DNA from 4 places in the Paenibacillus sp. URB8-2 genome. Region 1 is predicted to be linked to each of the others. Evidence: riboswitches for the same ligand, from Rfam matches in the RefSeq annotation. Region 1 holds a riboswitch; each other region holds the start of a gene.
What was found. Region 1 has a riboswitch for cobalamin ahead of PUR_RS05060 (S-layer homology domain-containing protein). Riboswitches for the same ligand answer to the same signal wherever they lie in the genome.

Region 1 (4,199 bases):
GACCCGGTATAACGCACGACAGTCGGCGCGGCATCGTCCTGGTAGCCGGTAATTTGAAGCGCCTGTGTTCCCGGCGTCAGATCGGTTCCAAAGGACGCGACACCCTGGTCGTTCGTAGCAGCCGTTTTGCCGCCGATGGAGACGGAGACGCCTGCCGCCGGAGAGGTTACAGGATGCGAGGCGAAAGTCTCGTTGTCCCACACCCACGTTTTTTGAATAACGCTGACCTCAAACGCCTTTCCTTGCTTCGGTTGCTGCGGTGAGAAGGATACGGAATCAATCAGTTGAGTGACGCCATAGTTCCCATAATAAATGTCGAGCTTGTCGCCATCCTTAAGGACGAAATCTTTCATGCCGACATCGATGGCAACCCATTCGCCGTCTCTCTTGACCGCATACGACCACCCGGACAAGCTGCCAAAAAGCCCCGCCGGAATGCCGCCAATATCCGTTACGTAACTGCCGCTCGGATTGACAACCGAGATTCCCTTGGTCTCCGCCAGCTTGTTCAACGCGTCCAAAGCGCTGCTGCCGTACACATTGCCCTCGCCCAAAGAAGCCGTCGGTCCTTCGATGGCTACGGACACTTGGACAAGCGGGTGCACGGCCGGCGGATTCGCAATAAAATCATACAGATTACTGTCGCCGCCGCCCGTGAACAGGCTGTATGCGGCAAGCGCCTGCAGCGCCTGTTCCGTGGCAAAAGCGTCGTTGCCGCCGGACAGCAGGTGGGCAAAGCCTCCGTCTGCCGTACGGAAGCTCATCAGACGGCTGATCAGATTGCTGCCGCTCTTGGTGAAATCGGAACCGGCCGGATCGACGCCGTATGCGGTCAGGCCGATAATGGCCTGCGAGACGCTTTCGCTGCTCTCTCCATAGCCTCCGTGGGTCGTATTCTGCTGAGCGGACAGCCATAGTACCGCTTTTTGCCCGGCGGTGGCGACAGCCGGATCGCCCTTGTAAGGAGACAGAGCGGCCAAAGCCATTGCCGTAAGGTCGGGCTCACTGGAGCCTCCGCTATTGAGGGCAAATCCCCCGTCGCCATTTTGTCTGGAAAGAATGTGCTGAACCAGCTTGTCACGGGTCCATTTCGCATCGGACGGCACCGTATAGCTGCCGGAATCCAGCGCGATCAATCCGTAGACGGCGTTGTTCAGGCTTTGCCCGGTAATTCCGCCGCTGTTGTAGATAGATTCAATCAGATTATATCCTTTAATATTGGTCGGGTCTTCTCCGATCGCTTTAGCCGCTAAAGCGTACCTTGCATATTCCGTAACGGCCGAAAAGATCCCTTTCGCCTTCTCTACCGTTTGGTTAAGCGCGGCAGAGTAGGAATTCGGCACTTTGTACCCGGCTTGGGCCAAGCCGATTGCCTGCCATTCCGAGGCTACGCCTTGCTTTATAATATACTCGGCCGCGGAATAAACGGCATCGGTTACACCGATCGACTGGGAAGACGGGGTAGCCGCAGCTGCATCCGCAGCGTACCCGGCATCGGCAGCACCCGTTGTCTGCGAATCCGCAGCCTCGGCAAGCGCTTGCCCCGCCGGAGCAAACGGCGCGCCCAATAATGAAAAAATCATCAATAATGCCATTCCCAGCGCAAACATTCTGGAAGAAATCCTGTTCTTCATTCTTCAACCTCTTTCTCTCCTGAATAATGTGGGAGTCTTCCGAATAAGAAAAGACCGCCCCCGGAGGGACGGTCTTTCGGAAAAATGAGCCGGAATCCATGCTGTAAGCCATTCCCAGCATCAGCCGCACGCAAATGTCAGATGCCCTCACCCCCCGAAGGACACCGAACTTTGACTAAAAAAGGCAGGTCTCCTGGCTTATGCCTCATCGCTTCCCTCTCGCCTTCCCGCTTTACGTGAACAGTGGCATGATTTCAGAGGGTTACTCCGCATATACAGTGGCGGGACCGCGCCGGATTCCAACCGGCTTCCCTTTTAAGCAGGCTTGTAATCGGCCCGCACCTTTTTTAAGACTATATTAAATTTTGACAATCTTTATCATATCGGTTATCGCAGAGGTTGTCCATACATGGCAGGCCATTCGGCCATTAATTAAAACGGGAAAATCACACGTTATTCCGCCGGAGGACTCGCGCTTGCGGAAGGAGCCGGGGACGGGGCCGCCTGCGGATCTTCCATCAGTACCAGCGTGTAGTCTTCGGCTTTGACCGCGCTTCCGGCGGTCAGCTCCGGAGAGGAAACGAGCGTCACCTTCACCTGGTAAGGCGCAAGGCCGGAAGTTCCTGCGCCGGGTGAGGCCGGAGCCGGGGAACCCGGAGCGATTGACGCTGCATCCGGCTCTCCTGACGGCGAAGGCGCACCGGCGGGAACGTCCCCGCCGGGAGAGGCTGGCGGAACGGCCGAAGCCGCCAAAGATTCCGCGGCGGCTTCGCTCTCATCGGCGGACGCCGCTTCCGCATTGCCTATGCCGCCGCTTACGTTCCCGGCCGTTCCGGCGCTTCCGTCCACCGTTCCCGAATCGGCTGCTTCTCCGGCACCCGCCTCGACTCCGGAATCCGAAGGGCTAGCGGATACCTGAAGTTCGCAGTTATGGGTCAGGCCGTCCACTTTATATACTTCAGCCTGTCCGGTCCCGGAATCCACCTCAATCTCTGCCGGGTTAAACTCCTGGCAGGCGGCTTGGGAGGCGAAGGCGAACAGCAGCGAGCTTCCGCCCTTACCGTCGCCATGTACAAGATACGCCGCAGCTTCGAGATAACTCACGCCTGACGCAGACTGCGAAGGCGAAGGCTGCGGCGAGGCTGCCGGAACCGCTTCGTCTCCTCCTCCCTTCAGCAGACGGGTGGCAAGGACTCCCGCGATCAGCAGAACGATGAGGGCCGCGCCGAAGATCATCAGCTGAAACCGGCGGCGGCGTACCCACTGCGCCAGCGGCGAGGCCAGCTGCGACCGGGCCGCGCCATATACGCTTTGCAGCGCGGGTCCGGCCTTGGCCATATGATTTTTACGGAAATCGCGGCTCTTGAACGCTTCACGGTCATGGCCCGCAAAATATTTCAAAATCGCCCGCCGGTAGCCCGGCTGGAGCTTCTTGGAGGAAATGGCGAACAGCGGATTGTCCTGCGACCAGGCCAGAAAGCGGTACACCGCTTCCTTATCGCCATCCGCCTTCTGGCGGAGATGCTCCAGCAGCGCGTCGTACTCCAGCGGCCCTCCCTCGCGGGCACGGCTGTGGTAGAAGGCAAGCGGCAGGCGGGCAAACGGCTCCGTTCCCCGGTTCTCCTTGAGCCAGCGCCGACCCAACAGCTGCACATCGTCCATTTCCTGCGGGGACAGGCCGTCGAATATATGCTCGTCCGGGTCCTCTTCGCCGAACCAGCGGTACGCCGTGCGCAGCACATTCGCCTTCCGTCTGCTGTGCAGGTCGAGCGGCGGGTCCCATGCGCCCATTTCAAGGGAATACCGAACGAACGACAGCTCCAGCAGCTGCTCCTGCGTAATATCGTCAAGCGAAAGACGCTCCAGCAAATACCGGTCCGCCGCTGCTGCCAGCTCCTTCTGGAGCGCCAGCGCTTCGGGGCGAATGCCGGCTCTTCGCCGGCGGTCTTTCTCCGCTTGCTCAATGCAATCATGGATCGCAGCCACAGCACCCACCGGATCACGCTCGCGCTCCAGCTTCTCCGGCAAATAATCCAGCAGCGCGTCATGGACGGCCGGTTGACGGAGCGCTTCGGGCATAAAACGATCCCAGTCCGCCACGAATTCCAGCAGGTCCGCAGCGTTCGCGGCGGATGCCAGCCGGGATTCCACATAAGGCTGGAACAGAAGGCGTCCAAAGACCGGGGTCGTCAGCAGCTTGCGGAAAAAGGCGGCAGCCAGCTCCCCGCCGCTCTCGACCACTCCGAACGCCTCCTCCAGAGAGTCCCCCCGGCCCGCATTCTGCGCGTTCAGCATTCCGTTGATAAAGTAATCGACAATCCGCGTCCGGTAATTATGGCCCTTCAGCGAAAAATAATCCCGGAAGCTTTCCAGAACAGCCGGCTCCGGTATGGCTTTCTGACGGACGGCGTCGAATTCGCGGTCGAAGCGCTCCAGAAACAGGTCGTTCAGCCGGATTTTCGATTCCAGCGCCCCTTCTCCGCCAAGATAGCTCAGCAGCCCGTTCAGCACAGCACTTTTGTTCTCCCGGTATAAAGCCTCGTTCCCCTGCTCGATCCGGTAAAA
Region 2 (4,199 bases), 2.8 Mb from region 1:
GATAGAGAAGCTGTGCTGTTTTTCATCTCGGAATGTGCATCCGATTTGGCCTGATCCGCGTTATCGGCACGGCCTCCCGAACCGCAGCCAGCCAGCACAACAGACAACACCAGCAGCGTTACAATGGAATACAACCCCCGTTTTATCATGACCATCCCCCCAAATATGTCTGTTCGTCCTTACATTTAATTTCTAGACGATTCCAGCCTCTGGAAGGTTGCAGGTTGAAAAAACAATACACCGGGATCGGACTCCCGGTGTATCACTATGCCGCTCCTCACGCGCAAGTTACGGCTGAATCGCCCGCGCCTTCTTTCTGGCGTCTTCCGCGGCCGCCACCATATTTCGCAGCGAAGCCTCCGTTTCGCTCCAGCCTCGCGTCTTTAGTCCGCAGTCCGGATTGATCCAGAACTGCTCCGGATGCAGAGCCCGCAGCGCCCGGTTAATGCCGGTCTCCATTTCCTCCACTGACGGAACGCGCGGACTATGGATGTCATACACTCCCAGCCCGAGGCCTTTGTCGTATCTCATCTCCTCGAAGCTTGCAATCAGCTCGCCGTGGCTGCGGGAAGTCTCGATGGAAATAACATCCGCATCCATATCGGAAATGGCATCGATCATATCGCTAAATTCGCAGTAGCACATATGTGTATGAATTTGCGTCGTATCACGAACGAGGCTTGTGGAAATACGGAAAGCTCTTACAGCCCAGTCCAGATAATGCGTCCGGTCCTTCTCCTTAAGGGGGAGTCCTTCGCGCGCCGCCGGCTCGTCCACCTGAATCATTTCCACACCGGCGCTTTCCAGAGCCAGCACCTCCTGCCGGAGAGCGAGCGCAATCTGGTAGGCGACCCTCTCTCTGCTCAGATCGTCGCGCACGAACGACCAGTTCAGAATCGTGACCGGTCCGGTGAGCATGCCCTTTACCGGCAGCTTCGTCAAAGATTGCGCATAGACGCTTTCCTTGACGGTCATCGGTTCGGTGAAAGCAACATCGGCGTAAATCACCGGAGGCTTGACGCAGCGGGAACCATAGGACTGCACCCAACCGTTCTGTGTGAACAGGAATCCGTCCAGCTTCTCCCCGAAGAACTCCACCATATCCGTACGTTCGAATTCACCATGCACCAGAACGTCCAGACCGATCTTCTCCTGAAGTGCGATGGCGTCCGCGATTTGCAGGCGGATAAATTCATCATAGCGTTCCTGGCTCAGCTCGCCTTTGCGCCATTTCAACCGCGCCTGGCGGACCTCCGGTGTCTGCGGAAAGCTGCCGATCGTCGTTGTCGGCAGCAGCGGCAGGCGCCACTTGTCCTGCTGGCGCTTCGCGCGCTCGGTGTAGCCCGGGCTGCGGTGATCCGGCAGTTCGGCCAGGCCGCGTTCAAGCCCCGCCACGTCCGCGCGGCTGCGCTCCGGCAGCTTGCGGAAGGCATCCAGCGCCGCCTTCGCCCCGGTCCACTGCGTACCGGCAGCTTCCCTGCCTTCAAGCAGCGCCCGTTTCAGCAGCGTAAGCTCCGCCAGCTTCTCATCGGCGAAGGCCAGCGCGTTCCGCACCTCCGGCTTCAGCCGTTCCTCGCTCCGCACCGTCACGGGCACATGCAGCAGGCTGCTGGACGGCTGCAGAATCAGCTTGTCTTCCGGTACGAGCCGCTCCAGCCTTTCAGCCAGCGCCAGCTTATCCTCCGGGTCGCAGCGCCAAATGCCGCGCCCGTCGATCACCCCCGCTCCGAGCGTCTTATCCTCCGGCCAGCCCAGGCGCTCGATCGCTTCCAGGTTGGCTCCGCCGTCGTGTACAAAATCGAGGCCGACTCCCTGCACCGGCAGCTTCAATAGAGCTTCAAGCGGTTCGGCGGACTCGAAATACGTCTGAAGCATAATGGAAAGACCGGGAACAGCGGAATGAAGCGCGTCGAAGATGTAGCCTAGAAGTTCAATATCCTCTTTCCCAAGTCCGGTTACTACAGCCGGCTCGTCAATTTGAACCCATGCCGCTCCCTCCCGTTCCAGCTCCTGCAGTAGCTGTACATAAACCGGCAGGAACCGCTCCGCCACACTGCGGATTTCCGAAAGGGCAAAGCCCTTGGACAGTTTCAGAAACGTATAGAGTCCGATAACCACGGGCTTTCCGTCGATGCCCGCTTGCGATTTGGCGAACCGGTATGCGGCAAGCGGTTTGTTCTCCGTTAGAACAGGCTTGATATCGCCGATCTCCGGCACGATGTAATGGTAATTCGTATTGAACCATTTCGTCATTTCGCACGCCGCCGCCCGGGAGTTCCCGCGGGCCATGGCAAAATACAGATCCAGTCCGGCAGGTCCTCCCTCGTACCGGTACCGCTGAGGCACAATGCCGAACATGACCGCCGTATCCAGCATATGATCGTAATACGTGAAATCCCCCACAGGAATCAGGTCGATGCCCGCCTCCTGCTGCTTACGCAAATTACCCAGCTGATAACGTTCCATTTCCGCCCGCAGCTGTTCTTCGCCGATCCGGCCCGCCCAGTAAGCTTCCAATGCTTTTTTCCATTCCCGGTTCGCACCGATTCTCGGGTATCCAAGATTGCTTGTTCTTGTGTTAATTGTCATTTCTCCGTTCCTCCTATTCGTCTGGTCCTACCTTAGGCTCCCAAAAAAACATCATATTCCGTTGTTTAAGGAAGTGAACCTTTTGTCCGTCTCGGAAGAGTCGCTGTCCATTTCACGTAACTTTCCAACAAAAAGGCGTCCTTCCCCCAAAAGCGCAAGGGGAAAGACGCCTACGTTAAAATTACGTTTGCGATCTGACACCTTCCCATCTCCCGTAGGTACAGCAGTGCGTCGAAACAGGCAGGTCTCCTGGCTGCGGCGTCATCGTCATCAGCAGCCTTCCCGTCAGCCCAGGCTGACAGTGGCATAATCTGGCTGAAGACTCGTCCGTTACAGTGGCGGGACCGCGTCGGCTTTGCACCGAGCTTCCCTTTTAAGCCTCCGGAATTCTCTTGTCCGGCAAGCACCCGTTTCCGTTATTTAATGGTCTGTTACTTGAATGTTGAGTACACCATTAATGTTACGGCAAGACCCCGCGGTCCGCAATAGAAGATGGAAGCTCCAGCTATAGCAATACCTGATAACCGGTTAAAAGAAAATAATATAGACGAAGGCGGCCAGCACGATGCGGTAGATGGCGAACGGCAGCAGCTTGATGCGGTTGATCAGCTTCAGGAAGAACCGCATCGACAGCAGCGCGAACACGAAGGCGCTGATAAATCCGGCGATAAAGAACGGCAGCGCGTCCATCGTAAAGTACTGCCAGTTCTTGAGCAATGAGATAAAGCTCGCGCCTGCCATAATGGGCACCGCCATGATAAAGGTGAAGTCGGCGGCGGCGCGATGGCTCATGCCCAGAAGGACGCCTCCCGAAATCGTCGAGCCGGAACGCGAGAAGCCGGGCCACAGTGAGAAACACTGGATCAGACCGACCCCAAGCGCCTGCCCGTATGTAATCTGGTCAACGCTCTGCGCCTTGACACGCTTCGGAGCGAACAAATCCGCGCAGATCATAAATATGGCGCCGATCACAAGCCCGATCAGCACGGTCGACGTCGAGAAGAGGTACTCGTCAATGTAATCCTCGAACAGCATTCCCAGAACACCCGCCGGGATCAGACCAACCAGGACCTGCCCAAGCCTCAGACGGCCTGGCGTATGTATCTGCGGCGGTTGGCCGTCCGGGACCGGCTCAAGCGATCCCCGGCTGAAGCGTTTCAGTCCAAGCAGATCGATGAAACGATTTCTAAAGATGACGACGACCGCAAGGATTGAGCCGAGCTGTATTACGACCTTAAACGTATTGGCCGTGTATTTTCCGAGAAGTTCCTGAGATTTCAACCACATGTCGTCGACAATAATCATGTGACCCGTTGAGGACACCGGAGCAAATTCGGTCAGGCCTTCCACCAGACCCAAAATAACGGCTTTGATAATTGCGAGCAGATCCAAGCTTTCGCCTCCTTAAAGAATGATGATTTAAAGTTTCATTATTAGTAGCTTAAACATCGCCGGCAATTTCTGAAACTTACAAGCCATATTTCCAGGTAAGAATACCTAACGCAAGCATTTCGCCTCATCCTTCCGAACTTGCACTACACCCGAGGAAATGTGCAATAATGAACAGAAAGATCACATTACGGCGGAACAACGTGGGGAGGATGTTCATT
Region 3 (4,199 bases), 610 kb from region 1:
GCTTCCGGAAGCTCGGCTTTGACCGGTGTAGAGGCCATTTCGAACGCCATACCCAACTTTAAAGATCCCGCTCCGAGCAACGCCGCCAAAACGCTGGCCGCAATGGGGCTGCTGCTGGCTTTGCTGTTTTCGGGAATTGTTGTTTTGGCTTATTATTACGGGCTCAGTCCAAATGAAGAAGTTACGGTAGTCTCCCAAATCGCCGAGTTGACGTTCGGACGGAGCTTTATGTACTTTTTTATCCAGGTGACAACCGCGCTCATCTTGATTCTGGCCGCCAATACCGGATACTCGGCATTTCCGCTGCTTGCGGTCAATCTCGCTAAAGACAAGTTCATTCCAAGAATGTTCACGGTTCGGGGAGACCGGCTCGGGTACTCCAACGGAATCATTATTCTGGGGATTTTGTCCATCCTGCTGATCCTTGTATTTGAAGGACAGACCGAACAGCTCATTCCCCTGTATGCCGTCGGCGTATTTATCCCGTTTACTCTTTCCCAGTCGGGGATGATCGTCAAGTGGCTGCGGGAAAAGCCGGCCGGATGGCTGACGAAGCTCCTCATTAACGCAACCGGCGCCGCAATCAGCTTCGTCGTTACCCTGATGTTCTTACTTACCAAATTTACCCAGGTATGGACAGTACTTGTGTTTCTGCCGCTGATCGTCTACCTCTTCTACAGGATTCGGAAGCATTATGAAGCCGCAGCGGACCAGCTGAGGCTCACTACCTGCGAGCCGTCCGTGCCGATCGAAGGAAATGTCATCATTCTGCCTGTGGCCGGCATTACGCATGTCGTGGAGAAATCGCTGAACTATGCCAAAACACTTTCGGCGCACCAGATCATTGCCGTCAATGTTCCTTTTGAGCGGGAGGAAGAAGCCGAATTTGAAGAAAAATGGGCCAAGTGGCAGCCCGATATCCGATTGGTAACCCTGTACTCGCCCTACCGGAGCATCATTCAACCGCTGATTAAATTTATCGACACCGTTCAGAATAAGGCAAGCGAGTCGAATTACCAGGTTACGGTGATCATCCCGCAGTTCATTCCGAAAAAGGGCTGGCACAACATCCTCCACAATCAATCCGGTCTGCTCATTCGCACCCACCTGTTGTACCGGAGAAATGTGGTCGTAACGACGGTGCCGTATCATTTAAAGAAGTAAGCTTAAAGAACAGACTCAATGCGAAAAAGAGTATCCTTTTACAACAAAAAATAACGCGGTCCCCGTACACCCGAGAACCGCGTCAAATCAAGCTTTTTAGGATGCTGGTGAAGGGAATTGAACCCCCGGCCTACGCATTACGAGTGCGTTGCTCTACCCCTGAGCTACACCAGCATATACTTAATTTTCCGTCACAACAGAAACTATTATACCTCGTTTGGTGAAAAAAGCAACTCTTTTTTAGACCGGTTTGTTGCAAGAAATTGTCGCCATTGCTTTGGGAGGATACCCCTAACAAACCGGGCGGGAAAGCGGTTCGCCGCTGCACACTCCGTTCGGCTCAAACCGTATGTTGCTGTCCCTGCCGCCCAATCTGCCTCTGCCCAGAGCGGCAATCATGCCGCCCCGGCAGTCCGTCTGCTCCTACTCTTCGTGCAGCTTGCGCTCCACCGACTCCAGCTTCTGCTTACTGCTGGCCTCTTTGTCGCGCCGGTCGTCGATTTTGAGCGCAGTGGACACGCGCTGGGCGCCGGCCGCGAACGGCGTTTCGTGCAGGACTTCGACCGCAGCCAGAATGCGCGGCAGCGGGCCTTCAATAATAGTGCCCATGGATGTAAGCTCAAAGGTTATGCCCTCCACGCTCTCCAGCGCGCGCTGCATCCCGGCGACATAACTGCTGAGACTGGTGCTGCCGGTTCCGATCGGAATTACGGTGATTTCGGCGATAGTCATTTGAATAACCTCCCTCTCCATGCTGCATTGCGGAAACATCCCTATACAGCTTTCCTATATTGTAGCAACTGGAGAGCCGGGCTACAAATCGTCCTCTCATTCGTTCATAGCCGGAGGGCCTATCAGGTTTTGTTTGTGGCACCTCACAGCAAATCCGGATTCAAACGATGCCATATCCCCTCTCGTTTGTGACTCTTGAAGGGTCAGTTTGTGGATGAATTTGTGGATTACCTGTGGACGGTTTGTGGATGTTCTGTGGATATCAAAAACTCAAAAAATATGTTTACAGATACAACATATTGGGTTATCTTAAATAAACGACAACAAAATATAGTGGAATCAGGTGCTTGACTCTCTAACGAGAAGTCATAGCTTAATAGGGAAGCGCGGTGCGAATCCGCTGCGGTCCCGCCACTGTAACCGGATGCCCCGCCTCAGGCGAGGACGCGGGCGGCATCTTCCGGCACAAGGCCACTGAGAGCGCAAGGAATCCGCTCCCGGGAAGGCGCCGGAAGAACAGACGGAAGCCAGGAGACCTGCCTGTTTCCAGCGACACCATTCATAAGAGTGCCTGCGAGGAACAGGAGGGGTGTCCGCTATGTAGTTTTTTATATTGACCGGGCTTGGTTATACGGGCCTGGCGAGCATAGTGGCATTTCCTGCGTTCTTGGGCAGGAAATGCCTTTTTGGAATGCAAGTTTTTTTTGAACACAAGGATAATCAGAGTTTTAGGACAGGGACGTTATGGAGAGGAGAGCTGCACAATGACGCTGCTGGAGAAACGGCAAACAAGCGGCCAAAGCGCAAACGAAGTTCTGTTGGAGGAAGTTATCGGTCTGGGGCGCGATATTATCGACAGCCGGGACATGGATCTGCTGAGGGAGAATGCCAATCTGAACGGGGAAAGCTTCTCCGGCAAGATGAGCAAATTCGGCAGCGAGTATTCCAAATGGTATGCCCGCAGCTTCACGATGCCGCCCCAGCTTATGCAGGCGATCAAGGAAAACGTCGTATACGTGCATGATCTGGACCAATACGCCATCGGAACGACGAACTGCATTTTCATCCCGTTTGACAAACTGCTCCGGCAGGGCTTCAACACCGGCAACGGTAGTGTGCGGCCTCCGAACTCCATTATGACGGCCATGGCGCTTACGGCGATTATTTTTCAATCCCAACAAAACGCCCAATACGGCGGCGTATCGGGAAGTAAGCTCGATCATGATCTCGCCCCTTATGTGGCCAAGTCTTTCGCCAAGCTGTTCCGCAAGGGCCTGGATTATTTTGAAGAAGGACAAGCCGGCGAGGACCTCGGGGAAATCACAATGAGCCGGACCGATCTGAAGGAACGTTATCCGAAGGCCTTCCGCTACGCGCTGAAGGAGACGCAGAGCGAAACGCTTCAAGCATCCGAGAGTCTGATACATAACCTGAACACGATGTCCTCCAGAGCGGGGGGACAAATTCCTTTTACCAGCATCAATTACGGCACCTGCACCTCGCCCGAGGGACAGCTTGTAATCGACTCCCTGCTGACGGCTACGATGAATGGTCTGGGCAGCGGGGAAACGCCGGTGTTCCCAATTCAGATCTTTAAATGTAAAAAAGGCGTGAACCAGCAGCCGGGCGAACCCAACTACGCGCTGTTCCTGAAGGCAGCGGAATGCTCGGCGCGGCGGCTGTACCCGAATTTTGCGAATCTGGACGCCCCGCTGAATCTGATGTATTACGATCCGGCAAACCCGGATACCGAATTCGCGACGATGGGCTGCCGCACCCGGGTGCTCGGCGACCGCTTCGGACGCAATTACTGCTCCGGCAAAGGCAATCTGTCTTTCAATACATTGAACCTTGTCCGGCTTGGCATCCAATACGGAACCGCAACGGGTCTGCGGCAAGCGGCGGATGAGGAAGGCTTTTACGATGATCTGGATCATTATATGGAAATCGCCCTGGAGGGTCTTCTCCACCGCTTCCGCATCCAGGCGGCGCAAAAGGCCAAAGCGTCTGACTTCATGATGCGCGAAGGGGTATGGGAAGGCGGGGAACTGCTAGAGCCCGAGGACCAGGTGAGCGAACTGCTGAAGCACGGCAGCCTGTCGCTCGGCTTCATCGGCATGGCCGAATGCATGAAGGCGATGTACGGCAAGCATCACGCCGAGGATGCCGAGGTGTATGACAAGGCGCTCGCCATCGTGCGGCATATGCGCGAATTCTGCGACCGCAAGAGCGACGAGCTGGACCTGAACATTACCCTGTTCGCCACTCCGGCGGAAGGACTGTCCGGTAAGTTCACCAAGATC
Region 4 (4,199 bases), 1.1 Mb from region 1:
CATCGCCGCTTCCAGCGGGCCGGACGATTTCGCGCTGCTGTAAGAGGCGGAAGCCGGGAAATCAAGTTGAACGGACTTAGCTTCCCCTCTCTCTCCAGCCTCTTCCTTCGCACTCAGTGACCACGGCTCCGCCGCCACTTGAAGACGCTCGCTAGGTCTTAGTCTCTGCTCTTCCGAGTCCAGTGTATATTTCCGCTGGTAGCCTCTCGGCGTAATCATTAAGCCGTCATAGACCACCGTCGACGAGTTGCCGATAATAACCGTGGTAAGCATCCCTATTTCATGCTCCAGCATGTCCGCCAAGGTGGTAAGGACAACCTGCTGCCGGTCCCGGTAAGCGCTCTTCACCAGACCTACCGGCGTGTCCGCGGAACGGTGCTCCAGCAAAATCCGCTGAGTCTCAGCGATCTGCCGGGTACGCCTTCCGCTTCTCGGATTATAAAGAGCGATCACAAAATCCGCTGCAGCCGCCGCTTCCACGCGTTTGGCAATGGTGTCCCAAGGGGTTAAATGATCACTTAGACTGATCGTACAGGCATCATGCATAATTGGCGCCCCAAGGAGCGCGGCACAGGAGTTGATCGAGGAGATTCCGGGAATAACCTCTACTTCCACTCCCTCCTCGGCATTCCATTTCTTTTCGATCAATACTTCATAGATTAGTCCGGCCATTCCGTATACACCGGCGTCGCCGCTGGAAATAACCGCAACTGTTCTTCCCATATACGCCTGCCGTACAGCCTCCTGAGCGCGGCTCACTTCTTCCGTCATGCTGGTTCTTACAATTTCCTGAGTGGTTAGAAGGCCCCGGATCAAATCCACATAGGTGTTGTAACCTATGATGACTTCGCTTTCCTCGATTGCCCTGCGGGCACGATCCGTAATATGTTCAAAAGCGCCCGGGCCAAACCCGATCACAAGCAGTTTGCCTCTCTTCTGTTCCATCGTGCAGCCTCCTCTATTTAAACCATGATCACTCTACCGCAAGGCCGAATTCATCTTCTTCAGGGGCCGGACTCGGGATACCGAGATCTTCAAATGTGGCCATCTTCGAAACCAGATGTACAGCCGATTCGATGACAGGAAGAGCCAGCGCGGCCCCTGTCCCTTCTCCAAGGCGCATGTCCAGATACAGCAAAGGCTTCAGCCCAAGCTCATCAAGAACGATACGGTGCGCCGGTTCAACGGACAAATGGGAAGCGAATAAATAATCCCGGCAGCGGGGTTCGATCCGGCAGGCAGCGAGCGCCGCAGCCCCTGTAATCACCCCGTCAATAACCACCGGAACTCTGCGGGCAGCCGCTCCCAATATCACACCTGCCAGCCCGGCGATTTCGAGTCCTCCTACTTTAGCGAGCACGTCGACAGCATCACCCGGATTAGGCCGGTTGACCTGTATCGCCCGTTCGATCACCTTTGTTTTGGCGGCTAACGCTTCGTCGCCGATACCGGTTCCCCTTCCGGTGATCCGTTCCGCCGGATGGTCAGTGAACACCGCCGTAATAGCGCTGCTTGGAGTCGTGTTGCCGATGCCCATTTCCCCTAAACCGATCACTTCGATTCCTTTATCAGCAAGCTCGTAAGCCATATCTATCCCGACATGCATCGCGGCAACCGCTTCTTCCTTGGTCATCGCCGGCCCTTTTGCCATATTGGCCGTTCCCGGGCGGACTTTCCGCTGAACTACACCTTCCGGCAGGTCTGTCAGCAAAGTCCCGACATCGATAACGTGAACCTCCGCCCCCGCTTGCTGTGCGAGCACATTAACAGCGGCGCTTTGGCGAATAAAATTCGCCATCATAAGCCCTGTAACTTCCTGTGGATAGGCGCTGACGCCTTCCTGAACGACACCGTGATCGCCGCACATCACGATAATCGCTTTATTGTCCACACGGGGCTGCACGCTGCCTGTTATACCGGCAAGCCTTACAGCAATCTCCTCCAGGCAGCCAAGACTCCCCAAAGGTTTGGTCAGGTTGTTGACGCGTTTTCTCATTTGATGCATCGATACAATATTCAGCCGTTCAATCCGATTGATCACTTGCAATAATTTTTCCAAGAAAATCACAATCCCTTCTACCATTCTAGAGACATATGTAACAAAATTTGAGAAACAAAAAAAGCACTCCCTACACAAAAAGAGCGTAGAAGTGCCGTTAATCGCCGTAATACAAGCGTGCTCCCCCTTCCTATCCTCGTAGGTCAGTCGTGCTGTTGAAAAAAGGCAGGTCTCCTGACTTGTGGATCAGACGCAAAAACCAAAATCATAATGACTCGGTTGCTTAAGCCTTCCCATTTGACACAGTGGCTTAAAGCTTGCTCTCCATTTACAGTGGCGGGACCGCGACGGACTTTCACCGTTCTTCCCTTTTAAGAAACGCCTTAGCGTTTCACCTTTTTCTCCATATGCTGTTGTAGACAAGATATGCTTACAGTACGCCTATTATAACTTGAGATTTAAAAAGAAGTCTATGAGTCTGCTCTCCAGTTTATCCGTGAATTCGATTATAGTACCATTGTCCACGATTTCTTCTTGTCCGGTATTCATCCGAATGATGCTGCCATGCGTCACAAGCAGTACATTTCTGTCCGCCGAGGGCTCCAGACAAACTAAAGTACGTTAGCGTTATTTAGACTTCCCAAGCCCTTCGTAAACCGCCTCGCAAAGGTCTATCGTAAACTGGCCCGACATGCCTTCCAGCGCGGTGTTGGTAAACGCGACGACGCTTATTTGTTTGACGGGATCAACAAACCAGGAATGACCATAAGTTCCGCCCATACGCCAAGTTCCCGGCGACTCGGAAGTTTGAGCGGCCGCCGGATCTTTCAGCACGGTAAAACCCAGCCCGAATCCACGCCCTGGCCAGTATGCCATAGGAAGATTGCCGATCTGATTGGTGGTCATTTCTTGAACCAGACTCTCCGGCAATAGAGGTGCTCCACCTTTTCGTAAGGTTTCCAACAGCCGCATAAAATCACCCGCACTGCCAACCATGCCGGCGCCACCTGACGGATACGCCGTATCATCAAGCGCCCGGCCGGGAGCAAGCCGGAAACCCGAAGTACCTTCTATAAATGGAATGTGGTCAAAATCAAGCAAACGGCGCGGCTCAGGAAGATCGTTCGCATAGGCCGCTGAAAGCCTTAGGGCATCGACCGCAATAAATCCGGTATCATTCATGCCAAGCGGTCCGGTCACAAGAGAACGTATCGCTTCGCCTAGCGGGGTATCGGCAGACCTGGCAATAACTGCACCCAGTACATCTGTTGCAATGGAATACTTCCACTGGGTACCTGGCACATAGAGGAGCGGTACGGAAGCAATACGGCGCAGATTTTCTTCCAATGAAATGCCGGCCTGATCCATACCGTCCGATACTCCGGCGTTCTCATATGAATCATGTTCCTTCTGAAAGAAACGGTAGGTCAATCCTGCCGTGTGAGTCAACAAATGCCGAATGGTCACGGCTGCAAATTCACCATTCTGCAAACGGGGGCGAAACTCGGGCAGCCATCTGTCCACGCGATCATCCAACCCCAGACGGCCTTGCGATACAAGCACCAGGGCAGCCGTGGAAACGATCGGTTTAGATACGGAAGCAAGCCGGAATAACGTATGATCTTGCATGAACCGGTTTTGTTCGCGGTCTGCATATCCGGCAGCGCGGTTATAACATTGCGTTCCGTTAAGCGTAACTTGGACAACAGCACCAACCAGCCTTTTTTCGGCAAGGGTACGATCAATGACTTCATCAATACGTGCCTGCAGCGCTTCTGTATCTCTCTTATTTAGATCGTATTTGCTCAATGTTATCCACCCTCTCTAACTTTCATGTATTAAATTAAATTGCTCATTTTACATATCGAAATCAATCCATTATGATGATTATACAAAGTAATAAAAGAAATTTTCTTTTAAATACCTTAATTTTTAAGGAGGACTTTCATAGTGGATCATGTGGACAAACAAATCCTCTTCCATCTTCAAAATCAGGCAAGAATTTCAATGACAGAGCTGGGTAAAAGCGTCGGTTTGTCCCAACCTGCTGTAACGGAACGGGTCAGACGAATGGAAGAGAAAGGAGTTATCGAGGAGTATCGTACCGTCATCTCTCCCGAAAAAATTGGAAAGCATGCGGCAGCCTATATGTTGTTTCGGACTAGAGACTGCTATGCCTTTCTTGATTTTGTCCAGGCTT

Region 2: another riboswitch for cobalamin. It lies ahead of metE (5-methyltetrahydropteroyltriglutamate--homocysteine S-methyltransferase); the one in region 1 lies ahead of PUR_RS05060 (S-layer homology domain-containing protein).
Region 3: another riboswitch for cobalamin. It lies ahead of PUR_RS02200 (anaerobic ribonucleoside triphosphate reductase); the one in region 1 lies ahead of PUR_RS05060 (S-layer homology domain-containing protein).
Region 4: another riboswitch for cobalamin. It lies ahead of cobT (nicotinate-nucleotide--dimethylbenzimidazole phosphoribosyltransferase); the one in region 1 lies ahead of PUR_RS05060 (S-layer homology domain-containing protein).

What each region holds. Positions count from the first base shown of each region.
Region 1 covers NZ_AP023239.1:1,077,740-1,081,938, reverse strand. Annotated here, with positions in the region: gene PUR_RS05060 (S-layer homology domain-containing protein) at 1-1,634, opposite strand, end outside; cobalamin riboswitch at 1,801-1,995, opposite strand; gene PUR_RS05055 (GAP1-N2 domain-containing protein) at 2,088-4,199, opposite strand, start outside.
Region 2 covers NZ_AP023239.1:3,865,868-3,870,066, forward strand. Annotated here, with positions in the region: gene PUR_RS17900 (DUF4349 domain-containing protein) at 1-149, opposite strand, end outside; gene metE (5-methyltetrahydropteroyltriglutamate--homocysteine S-methyltransferase) at 289-2,589, opposite strand; cobalamin riboswitch at 2,812-3,015, opposite strand; gene PUR_RS17910 (undecaprenyl-diphosphate phosphatase) at 3,118-3,981, opposite strand; gene PUR_RS17915 (serine/threonine protein kinase) at 4,198-4,199, shown strand, end outside.
Region 3 covers NZ_AP023239.1:462,937-467,135, reverse strand. Annotated here, with positions in the region: gene PUR_RS02215 (APC family permease) at 1-1,164, shown strand, start outside; tRNA gene PUR_RS02210 (tRNA-Thr) at 1,267-1,338, opposite strand; gene PUR_RS02205 (MTH1187 family thiamine-binding protein) at 1,588-1,896, opposite strand; cobalamin riboswitch at 2,221-2,454, shown strand; gene PUR_RS02200 (anaerobic ribonucleoside triphosphate reductase) at 2,661-4,199, shown strand, end outside.
Region 4 covers NZ_AP023239.1:2,201,850-2,206,048, reverse strand. Annotated here, with positions in the region: gene cobJ (precorrin-3B C(17)-methyltransferase) at 1-945, opposite strand, end outside; gene cobT (nicotinate-nucleotide--dimethylbenzimidazole phosphoribosyltransferase) at 974-2,068, opposite strand; cobalamin riboswitch at 2,207-2,413, opposite strand; gene PUR_RS10050 (serine hydrolase domain-containing protein) at 2,627-3,808, opposite strand; gene PUR_RS10045 (Lrp/AsnC family transcriptional regulator) at 3,950-4,199, shown strand, end outside.